Regions from separate parts of the Pelorhabdus sp. sgz311001 genome, predicted to be linked through region 1. Evidence: riboswitches for the same ligand, from Rfam matches in the RefSeq annotation. Region 1 holds a riboswitch; each other region holds the start of a gene.
The links. A riboswitch is a leader RNA that binds a small molecule or an ion and turns the genes downstream of it on or off. The one in region 1 is predicted to bind cyclic di-GMP.

Region 1 (3,876 bases):
CCTGGCGATGGAATTGATTTTTCCTGTGTCGCCGTAATCATCGTATGCAAATACTCTACATCATTTTTAAACACTTCAATAAACTCCACAATCCCGCGATTGCCCACATTAAAAGCACCATTTAAAGCCAGAACTCTCGGGTCGTCTTCCGAATATAAATCCATTTTTGATATATCGACAGAGCCAGATAACACCGACGTATCCTGATTGTTAGGATCAACCGGCGGTACAACACCAACGCCCTTGCGGGAACGGATGGAAAACTCAGCCACAGTTACAGGAAATCGTTCATATTCACCATGAAAATCATTTTTCAAACGATAACGGCATACTGGGCACAAATCCCCCTCTATTTTAACACCAAGAATTTCTTCAAATTGAGGTCGTAAATGTTTAGGAATTAGATGCAGCGGCTCTTCCCGCATCGGACAGCCTTCCAGAGTGTAAATCGGCGGACTCATCTCCAAGGCCCGTTTTAACGCTTCCATCAAAGAAGATTTTCCTGCACCTACAGGCCCTACTAAATATAAAACTTGCCGTGATTCCTCACCTTTCATAGCTGCAGAGTGGAAATAACGCATGATTTTCATAATACTTTTATCGATGCCAAAAAACTGATCCTCAAAAAAACGATAACGCCGCAGCGTATCATTGCCATGAATCCGTTTCAAGCGCGGATCTTCTTCTGTTCTTACAATATCAACGCCTGGCGCTGTTAATAGTTCATGCATGCGTTGATGAGCTAGCATGACTCCTTTCGGATTTTCTTTTACGATTTTCAGATAATCAAGCAGCGTGCCAGAAAAATGCTCGTGCTTTCTCTCTACCCGATCTTGTTTAATCAGACTGACGAAATCAAAATTTGCCATACTTTCTCCCCCTTCTTTGCATGCAATTATAATAAAAAAATGATAAGCCATCACACCAAAAGAATTTTTATCCCTTCAGAGAAGACACGGCTTACCATTTGATTTAATATAGCAGATTTTTTTATCGATGTCTATAACAAAATAACATGAATACTGATAAAGAAAATTTTAAATATACTAAAATATACTATGATAGCAAAACTAAATCATGCCTCAAACGTAAATAGCGCGAATCACCAATAAGTTAATGAAACCAAGACTTAGCAAAACGATACATCAGCCATGCCGTACCAAAAAAAGCGGTAAGGGCGATAAGGCCAAATAGAACTTTCTTCTTCTTCGTAAAACCGGCAGCTTGTTGACAATAATATTCTTTTTGTGTCTTTTTGCCGCATTCGTAGCAATAGTTATCTTCAGCAAAAACAGCCGTACCGCAAGAGTTACAAAAATAAACGACAGCAGGTTTTTTATGATCGGCGCTACCGCCAGACAATGCACCCACTTGCGGCGGTTTTGGCTCTGGTACTTGCTCTGATGCTTCGTCCGCTTTTTTCGCTGAGTCACCGCCTTCGCCTGACAACTCTTCAGCCGCCTTAGCAGCCGCTGCTACTTCGGCTTCTGTAATAACCAAACCCTCCGTCGCTGTAGTCTCTGGTACTGGTGAGGCGAGTTCTTCTGTGGGCGAAGCAGGAACGGCAGCTTTTGGCTGTTTATCTGATTGTGTTAGATAGGCCACATCCTTGCCACACTTGCCGCAAAAATTTCCTTCCACACTGATGGTCACACCGCATTGAGGACAATACATAGCTAATCTCCTCCGAAATATCCAATCTATACAGATTTGAAAGACTGCTTATTTTTTCGTTACAACAACAATAACAAAAGTTACTATGATAATTAGCCCGACAAAAGCGCCAACTCCAGCAATCACTAATTTTTTGGGCGAAGCCAAAAAAGCAGCCAGCCCAGTCGGCGGCGCTGGATCTGCCAACTCAGTTTCTACAGCTTCCGCTTCCGCCTCAGCCATTTCTTCCGTTTGATCTGGTTGTCGTTTGCCGCAGATCTGACAAAACAAAGCACTTTTCGGTATTTCTACACCGCAAAAAATACAATAGCGCATCCTGGCACCTCACTCATTACTTGCAGGCTGAAAATCTTTATTTTTATTCTTTTTCGCTAAAATCCGATCAAATCCTCTATTTAGAATAAAAAACCGCCGCAGTAAGCATTCATGTAGTCGTAAGCTTACTGCGGCGGTTTTTTATTCTTGTTCTATTTCTGCAAAAAATTAGTACAAGCAATACCAGCTCGTTCCAATTCATTCGCAGAATGAAATAAGGTGAATTTTTTTCCTGTAGCTAAAAACTCGCCTGAAACAGCTTGATTTAGGCCTTCACTCAGGCAGCTTTCACAATAATAATGCCCTTTGGACTTATTCTGCCCATCGTCATACATTTCAAGGCGCCGCGTAGCCTTACGGCCACAACATTCACAGCGGCCCAAGAGCCGGGCCAAATATTGTAACATGTAAAACCCTTCCTTATTTGCCTAAATTAAGCAACAAAAAACCAGGCTGCTCATCAAATTGATTGCAACCTGGCGCTCATAGACAGATCTGTCCTTAGATCCAAAGCTTTGCGTCCTTACCTTTCGATAAGTTTGCCGACGTTTTCTTTTGCTGACTCTTTCTTATGATACCATGCCCCTTAAGGCTTGGCAACTATCAGACTGTCTCTAACCCAGCTTGAAATGCGGCCTGATTGATTGAAACAAGCTGGGGCTTAATCTGTTCTTTCATTGCTTCGTCCCAATGGATTGTGGTAAGGTCCATCGCCTTGACTAAAGCACCGAATAAAACAACGTTCATACAGCGACCATTGCCCAGCGCAAGGGCTATCTTTTCTGCAGCTATGATCGTCGTTGCCGCTTTCTCCTGTAAAGTTTCTAAAATGCCTGTAGGATAATCGCACTTTCCATTTAAAATCGGCGCTGAGGGAATCTGATAATCATTGACAACGATTTTGCCATCAGGCTTTAAATAATCTAACCAGCGCAGCGCTTCCATCTGCTCAAACGATACGAGAATATCGGCTTCGCCTTTACCAATAATGGGTGAATAAACCTTTTCACCATAGCGAACCTGGGTACTCACACTGCCGCCGCGTTGGGCCATGCCATGTACTTCTGACATTTTTACGTCATAGCCGGCAGCCATAAGACCTGTAGATAAAATCTTGCTCACTAAAATGGTTCCCTGGCCGCCAACGCCTACTAATAAAATATTTTTCGTCGCCATCTTATTTCCCCTCCTTGGCAATCGCCTGTACCGGACAAACCTGCGCACAAACCTCGCAGCCCACACACTGCATCGCATGGATCGAACTCTTTTTCGCCGCCTTATCAAAACGAAGGGCTGGACAGCCTGTTTTGATACATTTTTTACAACCGATACATTTCGCTTGATCAATTTTGCATTTTGCCAAATAGTTGCCGAATTCTTCGTGATCTTGCGGCGATGCTTTCTTTAACACACAAGGCCACCGTGTAATAATGACCGAAGATTCGTCAAGGGCCAAGGCCCAATCGAGCGCTTCACTGACTTCATCAAGGCGCAAAGGATTAATGGTTTTGACATGATCCACGCCAATGGCTTTTACCACAGAAGCAATATCAAGCGCTTTCGTTGGCATCCCTTGCAGTGTATAACCAGTGCCAGGATGATCCTGATGGCCTGTCATACCAGTAATTCGATTATCAAGAATACAAGTAATTGTATTGCTGCGATTATAGACAATATCAATCAAGCTCATAAGACCAGTATGGAAAAAGGTAGAGTCGCCGATTGTAGAAATTACTCGCGTATCTTCCCCAAAATAGTGGAAAGTCTTTTGCAGACCATGCCCCACACTGGGAGCAGAGCCCATACAGTTGGCAGCGTCTTTGGCATTTAAGGGATCGCCGCCGCCCAAAGCGTAGCAGCCAATATCGCCCATAATCGCTACATTCT
Region 2 (3,876 bases), on a different contig from region 1:
ACTCATCAGCCAAGAAAACTCCACGCCTTCAGCCTTCGCTTCCTCATATTCGGAACGAAGCGCCGTAATCTGATCTTGCGTACGCCGATACACTAGAGTAACTTTTGCTGCACCAACACGAAGTGCCGTCCGAGCTGCATCCATAGCAACATTGCCTGCGCCAATTACAATAACAGAATCTCCTTTTTGTACCGGAATTTCCTGTCCGTCAATCCCTTTTTCATTTGCTAATGTAACCATACCAAGAAAATACGTCGCCTGAATAACACCAGGCAAATCTTTACCAGGAATATGAAGTTCTTTAGGCAAAGCAGTTCCTGTCCCCATAAACACAGCATCATAACCGTCAGCAAAAAGCTCATCAACGGTTTTATCAGGACCGATTAAAATTCCTGTTTCAAATGAAACGCCCAATCTTTCAATTCGAGCAATTTCACGACGAACAACTTCTTTATTTAAACGGAATTCAGGAATTCCATACATCAAAACACCGCCAGGCTCTTTCTGCCCTTCAAAAACAGTTACAGTAAAACCTAGCTTCGCCAAATCACCTGCTACGGTTAATCCGGCAGGACCCGAACCAATTACGGCAACCTTCCCTTTATGAACGATTTTTTTATGAATTGGACTAATATCCATTTCTGCATCAAAATCAGCAATAAAACGTTCTAGTTTGCCAATCTTAATACCTGCGTTCTTTTTATTTAATATACAGGCAGCTTCGCACTGTTTTTCATGAGGACATACCCGCCCACATACAGCAGGAAGATTACTGCGTCTGGCAATCACTTCACTAGCAGCGCCAATATTCCCTTTAGCAAGTTCTGCGATAAAACTAGGAATTTCATTCTCAATCGGACAGCCTGTACGACAAAACGGTTTTGCACAATTAAGACAACGTTTTGCTTCCGCAATTGCCTCTTTCGTCGTAAAACCGGCGTCAATTTCATGAAAATCTAACGACTGTTCTTCAAAATTACTTTTTTGATCAATAAGCAATCCAATCCCCTCCACATCCATAAGCTTCTGCACTTCTATATTTTCTCGCTTGCAGTAAGCAAAAACCTTTGGATAACGAACAATATCCTCTAGTCTTAACAAAAGAATCGAATTTCCTATAGATAAAATTCGATTTTTTCTTATTGCTATCATACACTAAACATATAAAAATTTCTAGAATAATTAAATGGAGCGGCGGATTCTAAAAAAAAGACTACCGCACCAAGGAAAAACTCTAGCTTATCTTGTGATTTGTTTACGCACCCCTCACAACATAGGCTCGAAATCTTTCTTATATGCGGTAGCCCTTTACTATTTTCTAGAATACAAATGCTCTTATTGCTGCATTGCCAGCAAAGCCTCGTATTTTTTAATTTGAACCTGCATCTCACCATATTCACGACGTAAGCGAATATATTCTTTCGCAAGCCCGTCCTTTTCATCTTGTTCTTTTTTTTGCACTTTAAACTGATCGCTAATTTGGCATAGTAAAGCCAGAAAATCGTCCATTTCAACCGCCTTCGGTAAGAAAAAAGAAATTCCGCTAAGTGCTGCTTTCAGCAACAGCTGTGGTTCGATCATGCTATTAACAGCTAAAATAGATTGCTTCGTCGACACAGCACGAAGCTTTTGCGTAAAGTCAAACCCGTCAAAATCTCCCGAAAAATCCACTATAACCAAACTATATTCATCAGACTGTTGGCGATATGCACTTATTGCCGCAGCGACGTCCTCAAAAACATCGCAACAAAAATCTTTTTTTTTGCACTGCTCCTGCAATCGTTGCAGCCAAAGTTCGTCTTGGGTAACAAATAATAATTTCAACGCCATCCTCCTGCTCTTTGAAAAATAAAAAAACTGCCTGTTCATTCCGCTCTTACTTTGCGTGAATACAACCTGGCAGTCTTCGATATAAAATCATTAGACCCATGGCTTTGCGTCCCATCCTTTCAGAAGGTTTGCCAATCAGTAGAGCTTGTAAAGTTCTACTTATTTATTTTGTTTAATTATACTATACCGTAAAACAAAAGCGGAAACAAGTAGAAATGTGACAATATTTGTTGCTTAGCTCTTTTGTTTACAAACATTTATAAATAAACTACAATTAAACTAATGTCAAAAATTTATTTTAATTGTCTATCTAGGGAGAGACACATATGCTATTTAAAAATTTTCAATATAATCTACTAAAGGCAATCAGTGCTTTCGTCTGCCTTCTACCTTATTCGCTTGTCTGCCATATTGGACGAAGTCTAGGTTACCTCTTCTATCTTGTCGGTGCGCGCCAACGACGCCGTGCCATCAGTCAAAGCATGGATTGTCTGCAAATTTCATTGTCCGAGGCGAAACAAATCGTCCATACAGTTTTTGGTAATTTAGGACAAACCTTGATGGAAGTTCTCTATACGCCTGCCCTTACTCCAGAAAAAATCAAAAAACATATTGCGATTGAAGGTCTGGAGCATTTAAGGGGGGCCATTGAACAAGGACGCGGCGTGGTACTTCTTACCGCCCATATAGGTAATTGGGAGTGGCTCGGCGCAGTCCTAGCTAACACAGGACTGCCGATTACAACGATCGCCAAACCACAACCAAATCCTCACTATACGCGATTACTCAATGAATATCGCGAAAAAATGGGGCTGGAAGTATTTAATCGTAGTGGCGCCGAGCTTGTAAAAGCGGCACGAGCCTTAAAAAAGGGAAAAGCCCTAGGGTTTTTAGCAGATGAAGACGGTGGTGTTGACGGCATTTTTGTTGACTTTTTTAATCGAAAATCAGCCACGCCAGCAGGTCCGGCAGTATTTGCCCGCAAGTTCGGTTCTATTATTGTGCCGGCCTTTATTTTTCATCGTCCTGAGGGAGGCCATCAAATTGTTATCAAACCAGCTTTTCCTTATGAACGATACGATGATGAAACACAAGAACTTTATGAAAACACTGCAAAAATGACGCAAGCGATTGAAGAAGCGATTCGTAACCATCCATCAGACTGGATTTGGTTTCGCAAACGCTGGAATACAAAATATCCCAAACAATAAATTTAGGGCTGTCTTTAAGGAAGTACAAAAGATTTTGTAACTTCCTAGAGACAGCCTTTTTTAATGAAATAGCAAATTAAGTCAAAAAGATTTAATCTCCTCCTTTCAAAAGGAAGGATTTTCCTTTTGAGGAACGAATAGGTATTTATAGGGTGCAAGTGAAATTTTGTACAATCATTAGAAACTACGAATGATAGAGGTGCTGAACTTTGAAAAATGGCGATCTCATCTTACGACTGGAAGGAAATATCTTATCCATTTTATTGCTGCTTTTTTTATTACTGATAGCGGAACCAAATCTTCCCCTTGAGGAAGATACAGATCATCAGCTCCATCGACTGATTACCCTTTTAAACGTTTTCCTGGTTATCGCTTGCATCAGTCTCACCCATCATTTTTTTACGAACTTCAAAGCCAAACTAAATTACACAGCTAAAACGCTAATCACATCTTCTTCTGAAGTCTGTCCAACTAGTTGGCCTGATCTAGCGCCTCTATTCGAATATCTAACACAACAAAAAGAATCGATGCGTAAACTAGATCGTCTAAATATGGTTGGCGAAATGTCAGCCGGAATTGCCCACGAAATTCGCAATCCCATGACAACAGTAAGAGGATTGCTCCAGTTTCTAAGTCATAAGAAAGAATTGGCGGCACATCACGATAATTTTAGTCTCATGATTGATGAAATTGATCGAGCCAATAGTATTATCACTGAATTTTTATCACTTGCTAAAAATCGCCCATTAGAATTTAAAGAAAAAAACCTAAATGACATTGTTTGTGAGATTTATCCGCTACTAGAAACAGATGCACTACGCAATAACTGTCAAAT
Region 3 (3,876 bases), on a different contig from region 1:
TCAATAATGAAATCAGCCTTTTCAGCAACGGCTTCCAGTGTTGTTACACCTTCTACACGCGCTAAAATAGATGCTACATCATCCTCTTTTACCAAGCCATTAGCGACATAAGTTTTTAAGGCGCCTTTGATACTGTTAACGCCGCGCTCAATACTGCTTTCAGACCGACCATACATTTTTACTTCATAGCCGGCCATGGCAAAGGCCAAAGCTGTACCAAAACCCATGGTTCCAGTACCTAGGTTCCCAATGACTTTAATGTCTTTTACATCCATTCTGTCTCCCCCTCATCAACTCAGTTGCAAAAGCGTTTTGTAATTTTACAAATTATAGAATAATTATAACATTTTTAACCGATTCTTGCACTGTAAAAATTATTACGACTAAATATATTCCTTATTTTTAAATTTTCGTATAAAAAAGAGATGCATAAAATGCATCTCTTTTGAGTTTCTGGCAGGGGCAGAAGGACTTGAACCCTCAACCAATGGTTTTGGAGACCACTACTCTACCAATTGAGCTATACCCCTATGAAATTGGAGCGGAAAACGAGATTCGAACTCGCGACCCTCGCCTTGGCAAGGCGATGCTCTACCACTGAGCTACTTCCGCAATATGGCGACCCGGATGGGACTTGAACCCACGACCTCCGCCGTGACAGGGCGGCATTCTAACCAACTAAACTACCGGGCCGAACCAGCTTTTATATAATAACATATTATATATACTTTGGCAAGAACTTTTTACTAGTACTTTTTCTTCTCGCATTTACCTTAGCAGCAGCTTTGACAAAACTGCTTGGAGACAAGAACTTCCTCTAAAGATGCAGGTCTCCCTAAATAATAACCTTGCCCACAATCAACTTCTAATTTCTTTAAAATATGCCAAATGGCATCATTTTCGACAAACTCAGCAATCGTTTTCTTTCCCAACGTATGGGCTACCGCATTCATCGCTTGTACAAGAGCCTGTTGCTTGGGATTATTCTCTAGGTTTCTTACAAAGGATCCATCAATTTTCAAATAGTCAACTGGCAGCTTTCCTAAGTGAGAAAAAGAAGAGAAACCGACACCAAAATCATCTAGAGCAAAATGACAGCCGAGCTTCTTTAAACCATTAATCCATTTTTCTACTATTGATAAATCCTTGATTGTCGCACTTTCTGTAATCTCAAAACCAAGTCGATTTGGCTCTATGCCGCTTTCTAGTATAGAGCGTTCAATCCAGCTTAAGAGCCCTTCATCACTCAGGGTAAAACCTGATAAGTTCACAAAAATTCTTAACTGCGGCTGATTTTCAAGTACCGAAAGTGTTTTCGATATCACCCAGCGATCAATAGAGGCTATGAGACCACTCTTTTCCGCCACAGGAATAAAGTCAACTGGTGAAATAATATGGTCACCATCTATTAGCCGGATCAGCGCCTCATAATGAATAATGCCCTTGCCTGACTGATAAATAGGCTGAAACACTAGTTTAAACTGATCACGTCGTAATGCCTGATAAATTAAAGCCACTTTGCGATTCATTTCAAAAATACGACGACGGTCATCAATATCACTGATAAGCATAACCCGGTTTTTTCCGGCTTCCTTAGCCTGATGAACCGCGGCATCTACATAAGAAAAAATACGTTTTACTTCAACCGCTTCATCAATATAGACAATACCAATACTTGCCGTAACGCGAAGAGGAATTTTGCTGGCATCGACATAAAAGTTTTCTTTTTCTAATGTTTTTAAGAGCCTTGTAGCCATGCAGTTCGCCTTTTCCAAGGTAGTCTCATACAGAAAAATTAAAAACTCATCGCCGCCTAAACGGGCTAAAAAATCACCTTTACGCAGGTTGCGCTTCAATAATTTTACAGCCTGTTGCAATAAACGGTCACCCGCCTTATGGCCATACGAATTATTGACAAGATTAAAATTATCAAAATCAAGTAGCAGTAACGCGCTTTTTTGCGCCACACAACCATTTGTGCCTGTCTTTTTCAAATGTTCTTCTAAATAGTAGCGGTTTGGAATATCTGTAAGATAATCATAGTGGGCCAAATGCCATAGTCTTTCTTCCATCTGCTTGCGATGACTAATATCACGGATAATACTCAATAAAACAGGCACCCCAGCTACAATGCTTCGTTGCGATTGAACCTGCACGTAAAAAACCGTACCATTTTTCCGCTTATGCTTTGCTTCAAAACAAACGCCGGCGGCTCCGGCTAATTTCATCTGTTCTAAAATTAGAGCTGCTTCCGTACCGTCTTCCCGCACATCAAAAATCGTTAAAGCTGTGAGTTCTTCCGCTGAGTAGCCATAGACACGAAGCGCAGCATCATTACCTGCTAGAATTTGCCCTTCTAAAGCTATAAATAAAATAATATCTCCTGTCTTTTCTGCGAGAACCTGATATTTTTGAATCTGCGCTTCTATTTCGGCAAACAAAATCTTTTCTTGCGCCTTTCCTACCGACTCAGAATCATTTTTCTTCACAAAAAATCCTCCTACCTCGCGCTCTCAAAAAAATAAAAGACCAGGCCTGACACCTGGTCTATCTATACAGGGAGCAACCTGGCAATCATAGACATCCTGTCTTTAGACCCATAGCTTTGCGTCCTTATCTTTCGATAAGTTTGCCATATTCATTATCTTTATTTATATCATAACATGCTAATAACTGTCAATTCAGGACTTCTTAAATAGTTTACTTAAATTTTCCGACTGCCCCGTTTGGTAATAGGAGTTCCGGCTTTGCAAGCGGGACATTCTTCTGGTGCAAAAGACGCCACATCAAGATGCAACAACGCCTCAGTCGGCGCTTCAAAGGAAGCTTTACCACCGCTGCGATCCACAAGAATCCCCACCCCAGCAATAATTCCGCCTGTTGGTTTAATTGTGTCAATCACTTCCTGCACCGAGCCACCTGTTGTAACGATATCTTCCACGACGAGAACGCGTTCACCGGGATCGACGTAAAAACCGCGCCGCAGTGCCATTTTGCCGTTTTCCCTTTCCGTAAAGAGCGCTCTTGTACCAAGCTCTTTAGCCACTTCATGAGCCAAAAGAATACCGCCAGTCATCGGTCCGATAACTACGTCAATCTTAGCATCACGAAATTTTTCAGCTAAAGCTTTGCATAACGTTTCGGTATGTTTCGGCTGCTGCAGTACCTGAAATTTCTCAACATACATCATACTATGACGGCCAGAGGTCAATAGAAAATGGCCTTCTAAAATCGCCCCAGTTTGTATAAATAACTCTTTTACTTCTGCTTCAGTCATCATACCGTCTCCATTTCTGCTAGTATTTTTTCTACGGCCAAGTTCTTGTCGGCCGCCTGCGTAATAGGCCGCCCAATAACTAAATGCGTTGCCCCTGCCGTAAGAGCCGCTGCTGGCGTACTGGCGCGACTTTGATCTTGCAATGCTGCTCCGGCTGGTCGAATTCCCGGCGTGACGATCAAGAAGTCGTCGCCGCAGGCTTTTCGAATCATCGCGGCTTCATGAGGCGAAGCGACAACGCCGTCCATCCCCGCCGATTTAGCTAGCTTAGCTAACGTTAAAACTTCTTCACCAATCGCAAGCGGGCAGCCCACTTGCTTCAAAGCTACCTCGTCCATACTTGTTAATATAGTAACAGCTAAAAGTTTGGGGACCTCACGATTTTCCGCCGCAGCACTTTCCTTCACAGCTTGAGCGGCGGCCTGCATCATAGCAAAGCCGCCAAGAGAATGAAGTGTCATTAGCGAAACGCCTAACTTCGAAAGCGCTGCCGCACTTTTTGCCACAGTATTAGGAATATCATGAAGCTTCAAATCTAAAAAAATCGATTTGTTTTTGGATTGCAGATAACGCAATACCTCATTGCCTTGACTATAGTA
Region 4 (3,876 bases), on a different contig from region 1:
AGGTCAAATCCATTTCTGTATTTATTGTACACTTGCCCCTCAAAATATTCAATGGATGCAAAAAGAGACCTGTCAAATCGACAAGTCTCTCTTATAATCTTTCTAAACTATTATATTAAAGATGAAATTTAGCAACAACATCTTGCAATTCCATAGCCATTTGCGCCAAAGTTTGGCTGGCTGAAGCAATCTCTTCCATCGAAGCCGACTGTTCTTGCGTCGCTGCTGAAATTGACTGAGTATCACAAGCCGTCGACGATGCAACGCCTCTGATGGCTTCTACAGAATTGACAACGTCATCACTGGCAGTCATCAGATTTTGCGCAGCCGAATTAATCGAACCAATTTGTCCCGTCAAGTCAAGAACCATGCGTTCAATAAACTGAAAACGCTCACCTGTTGTAGCAATAACTTGAGCCCCTCTAGATACTTCATCAGTTTCCCGATCCATAACGGTAACGGCTTCAGCTGTTTCGGATTGAATATCATGAATAATTCCCGTAATTTTCTCTGCTGCTTCATGGGACTGTTCAGCCAGCTTACGAACTTCTTCCGCTACAACGGCAAAGCCGCGTCCTTGCTCACCAGCCCGCGCCGCCTCAATAGCCGCATTGAGCGCCAGTAAATTCGTCTGACTGGCAATCCCGCTGATCATCGTAACAAATTCACCAATCTGCTGAGAACGTTCACCAAGACGGCGTACTACTTTTGCTGATGATACCACAGAATCTTGAATCAAATTCATTTGTTGCGTAGCTTGTGTTACGGCTTCGCCGCCCACGCTAGCAGCTTGTGCTGTTTCTTCGGATTTTTTGGTCACTTCCTGGGCATGTGATGTAATCTGATGAATCTCCTGCGACATAGCTTCCACTACACTGGCTGCTTTATCAATTTCTGTCGATTGATTGGTAGCGCCACCAGCCACACAGGTAACAGTTTCGGCCACTTGTGTCGCGGCCTGAGCTGACTGATTCGAGCTCGCTGTCAGCTCTTCACTAGCAGCAGCCACTTGTTGCGCTGACTTAGCTACACTTCCAACTAACTTCCGCAGATTTTCGCGCATATGCGAAAAAGAGCGGATCATATCAGCGATTTCATCATTGGCTTGATAAGAAATATTATGTACGCCCAAATCCCCATCGGCAATGCGCTGCGCCGCCTGCGACACATCATTGAGCGGCCGAGAGATTCGTCTAGCCAAATACCAGGCTAGTAAGGCGCCGATCACAAGAATAATTCCGTCAAGAATAAATAAGAGAGACTGAATCTTTGTTACATCGGCTTGAGTTTCCTGTCTTCTCAGCTCCATACGATCTTCTAAAAACTTAACAGTGTCTTCCATATTCTTATCGGCGGCAATAATCTTGGCGCCAGAAGCCGCAACCGCTTTCACCGCTTCCGCCTGGCCTTGGGTCTTTCGAAGGGTAAGTCCTTGCTCGGCAATTTTATCGTAATCAGCTAAAGAGGCTTTCAATTCGGCCACTTTCTGTTTGCCTTCAGGCGTAATCAACTTTCCCTCTAAGTCCGACAAAACAGTTGCTGTTTTCTTCTTTGATGCTTCATAACGATCAACATACTGTGGATCCGCTGACAAAATAAAGCCTCTGACTTCAGCCGACTGAGTACTCAGTTCGCGACTTAATTCTTTAATATCAACGACTAAAGGAACACTGCGTTTTAATAAGCCTTCATAATCTTCCTGCACCTTTTGAATTTGGAAATAGGTATAAATATTTAGACCCGTAAAAGCCAACACAATAAGAACACATACCAAGATAATTTGTTTACCAATTGTTACACGCATAATCGTCCCGCCTTTGTGCTTGATAAGTCCCGCTAGACCCTCAAATCAAAACTAACAACTAACCTCCCTTCCTGCGGCGTGCAGCTTTTTCGCTGCTATCTTTACCGTTCATCAACTACCTCATTTGTTAAGTATTGCAAACATAGCAAAAAATTCGACGCAGTGCTTTTCGGCGCCCCGGCGAATTCCCGCAAAAATCAAGCAACCTGGCTGTCTTAGAATATATACTTTCCTTAGACCCAATAGCTTTGCGTCCTTGTCTTTCGACAAGTTTGCTATATATTTCTATTTTACAATAATTAACGCCATAAGGCATTATAAAAACAAACAAAACTGTCGAATTCTATTCTGTACTGAAAGAAAAAAAATGTCAAGATAATTCTAAAAAATTCATTTCCTCTCATATTGTTTATCGCGAATATTAATCCCATACTCTTTGACTTTACGATAGAAGGTTGCAATGCTAATGCCTAGGGCTTGACATATAGCAAGTTTTCCCGCTGTAGAAACGCCAAAACGCGCCAAAGCTGCTAACAGCGCTTGATGTTCTAGTTCAGCAAAAGACACGATCGGTTTTGCCTTTTCTCTATCCGGTTCCCGATTAGACCCAAATTGTAAAGCAATCAGCTTCTGACTAAATATCTCGGCAAGCCACTGGCCAAAGCGTATTAATTTAACTTCTTGCCCTAAAAGTAGACTCCGCTGCTCCTGGTTGACAGCAAGTAAAATAAGCGTACCATAAACTCGGTTTTCTACTTGAATGGGAATACAAATTTCAGCAGCATCGGGACAACGTCCCCGCCGCGCACACGAACGGCACAAATCATGCAGTCTAGGATTGACTACTAAGAGAGGCTCTCGCAGCTTCATGCAGTAAGCTGATAAAGTCCCCTCCCCTACATACATTCCTCTTTCCTCACGATAAATTCCTGTTCCAACAATCACTTTCAAGTTGCAATCTACGACAACAGCTTCAAGGCTAAGAATATCTGCGACCATAATGACTGTATCCTGCAAAAACGATTCAATATCTGTTAGCGTTCCCATGTTTAGACGCCTCCTTTACTCAGTCTGTTTAAAAAAGAACAAAAAGCTCCCGGATTTCTCCGAGAGCTTCTTTGCTCTAATCATTTATTAAAATTTGCTTTACAATTTAAACCGTTGAATTTCCTGTTCTAAGGCTTTCGCCAAATCAGACAGACTCCGGCTAGCCGCCGCTACTTCTTCCATCGAAGCAGATTGCTCTTCTGTAGCAGCTGAAATCGTCTGAGTTTCCCCGGAATTTTCCTTACTGATGTCTTCAATTCGTTTAGAAGCCGTTACGAGTAAATCATTTTTTGTTGCCGTTTCTTCTAAAGCATGTGCTGTCTTTTGAATTTCCTGTGAGAGATATACAACGGCCTCAACAATTTTTCTAAAGGTCAAATCAGCACCGTTGACTGATTCAATCCCACCTTGAATACTTTCTACACTGACCTCAGTTTTGAGGATAGCTTGCTTCATATTCATATCATTTTGGCGGATCAGTTCGCTGATTTTACCAGCCGCCTGATTAGATTCTTCCGCTAATTTGCGTACTTCCTCGGCGACGACGGCAAAACCGCGTCCTTGCTCCCCAGCGCGAGCCGCTTCAATCGCCGCATTTAAAGCGAGTAGATTCGTTTGTCCAGAGATCGCTGAAATCAAATTGACAATTTCATTGATTTCATTAGATCCTTTTGCCAACTCACCAATCGCTGTCTGCACCGCCTCAGAACCAAGTCGAATATCTTCCATTTTTGCCACAGCCTCATTCAGGCTTTCTCGTCCTTGCTCAGCTTGCACCGATGTTTCATGGGCCATTTGGGCAAAGGAGCGAGTAGAAGTAACAATATTTCCGGTACTCTCGGCAATAGAGCGAGTTGTTTCAGCCATAGTCGCAGCCGCATCAGCCTGTTTATCCGTACCTGCTGCAATGGTAGTCACAGCTTCTGCTACCTGGTTTGCCGCCGAAGCAGATTGATGGGCGCTTTCCGTCAGTTGCTCACTAGCACCAGCTACCTTTTCAGATTGCCCCTTCACATGCTGCATAA

Region 2: linked by a shared signal. The riboswitch ahead of AC0MXB_RS01495 (response regulator) and the one ahead of AC0MXB_RS06515 (hypothetical protein) in region 1 are both predicted to bind cyclic di-GMP.
Region 3: linked by a shared signal. The riboswitch ahead of AC0MXB_RS15455 (putative bifunctional diguanylate cyclase/phosphodiesterase) and the one ahead of AC0MXB_RS06515 (hypothetical protein) in region 1 are both predicted to bind cyclic di-GMP.
Region 4: linked by a shared signal. The riboswitch ahead of AC0MXB_RS10035 (methyl-accepting chemotaxis protein) and the one ahead of AC0MXB_RS06515 (hypothetical protein) in region 1 are both predicted to bind cyclic di-GMP.

The regions. Positions count from the first base shown of each region.
Region 1 is NZ_JBVXUT010000002.1:91,797-95,672, forward strand. It holds gene AC0MXB_RS06500 (serine protein kinase) at 1-869, opposite strand, end outside; gene AC0MXB_RS06505 (hypothetical protein) at 1,114-1,674, opposite strand; gene AC0MXB_RS06510 (hypothetical protein) at 1,723-1,989, opposite strand; gene AC0MXB_RS06515 (hypothetical protein) at 2,142-2,396, opposite strand; cyclic di-GMP riboswitch class I at 2,457-2,543, opposite strand; gene AC0MXB_RS06520 (indolepyruvate oxidoreductase subunit beta) at 2,593-3,165, opposite strand; gene iorA (indolepyruvate ferredoxin oxidoreductase subunit alpha) at 3,167-3,876, opposite strand, start outside.
Region 2 is NZ_JBVXUT010000001.1:284,781-288,656, reverse strand. It holds gene AC0MXB_RS01500 (NAD(P)-dependent oxidoreductase) at 1-999, opposite strand, end outside; gene AC0MXB_RS01495 (response regulator) at 1,336-1,824, opposite strand; cyclic di-GMP riboswitch class I at 1,888-1,973, opposite strand; gene AC0MXB_RS01490 (lysophospholipid acyltransferase family protein) at 2,157-3,041, shown strand; gene AC0MXB_RS01485 (ATP-binding protein) at 3,251-3,876, shown strand, end outside.
Region 3 is NZ_JBVXUT010000006.1:134,043-137,918, forward strand. It holds gene AC0MXB_RS15435 (3-hydroxyacyl-CoA dehydrogenase family protein) at 1-275, opposite strand, end outside; tRNA gene AC0MXB_RS15440 (tRNA-Trp) at 455-530, opposite strand; tRNA gene AC0MXB_RS15445 (tRNA-Gly) at 538-612, opposite strand; tRNA gene AC0MXB_RS15450 (tRNA-Asp) at 617-693, opposite strand; gene AC0MXB_RS15455 (putative bifunctional diguanylate cyclase/phosphodiesterase) at 774-2,489, opposite strand; cyclic di-GMP riboswitch class I at 2,559-2,644, opposite strand; gene pyrE (orotate phosphoribosyltransferase) at 2,705-3,277, opposite strand; gene pyrF (orotidine-5'-phosphate decarboxylase) at 3,277-3,876, opposite strand, start outside.
Region 4 is NZ_JBVXUT010000003.1:275,593-279,468, forward strand. It holds gene AC0MXB_RS10035 (methyl-accepting chemotaxis protein) at 116-1,804, opposite strand; cyclic di-GMP riboswitch class I at 2,002-2,091, opposite strand; gene AC0MXB_RS10040 (hypothetical protein) at 2,195-2,851, opposite strand; gene AC0MXB_RS10045 (methyl-accepting chemotaxis protein) at 2,951-3,876, opposite strand, start outside.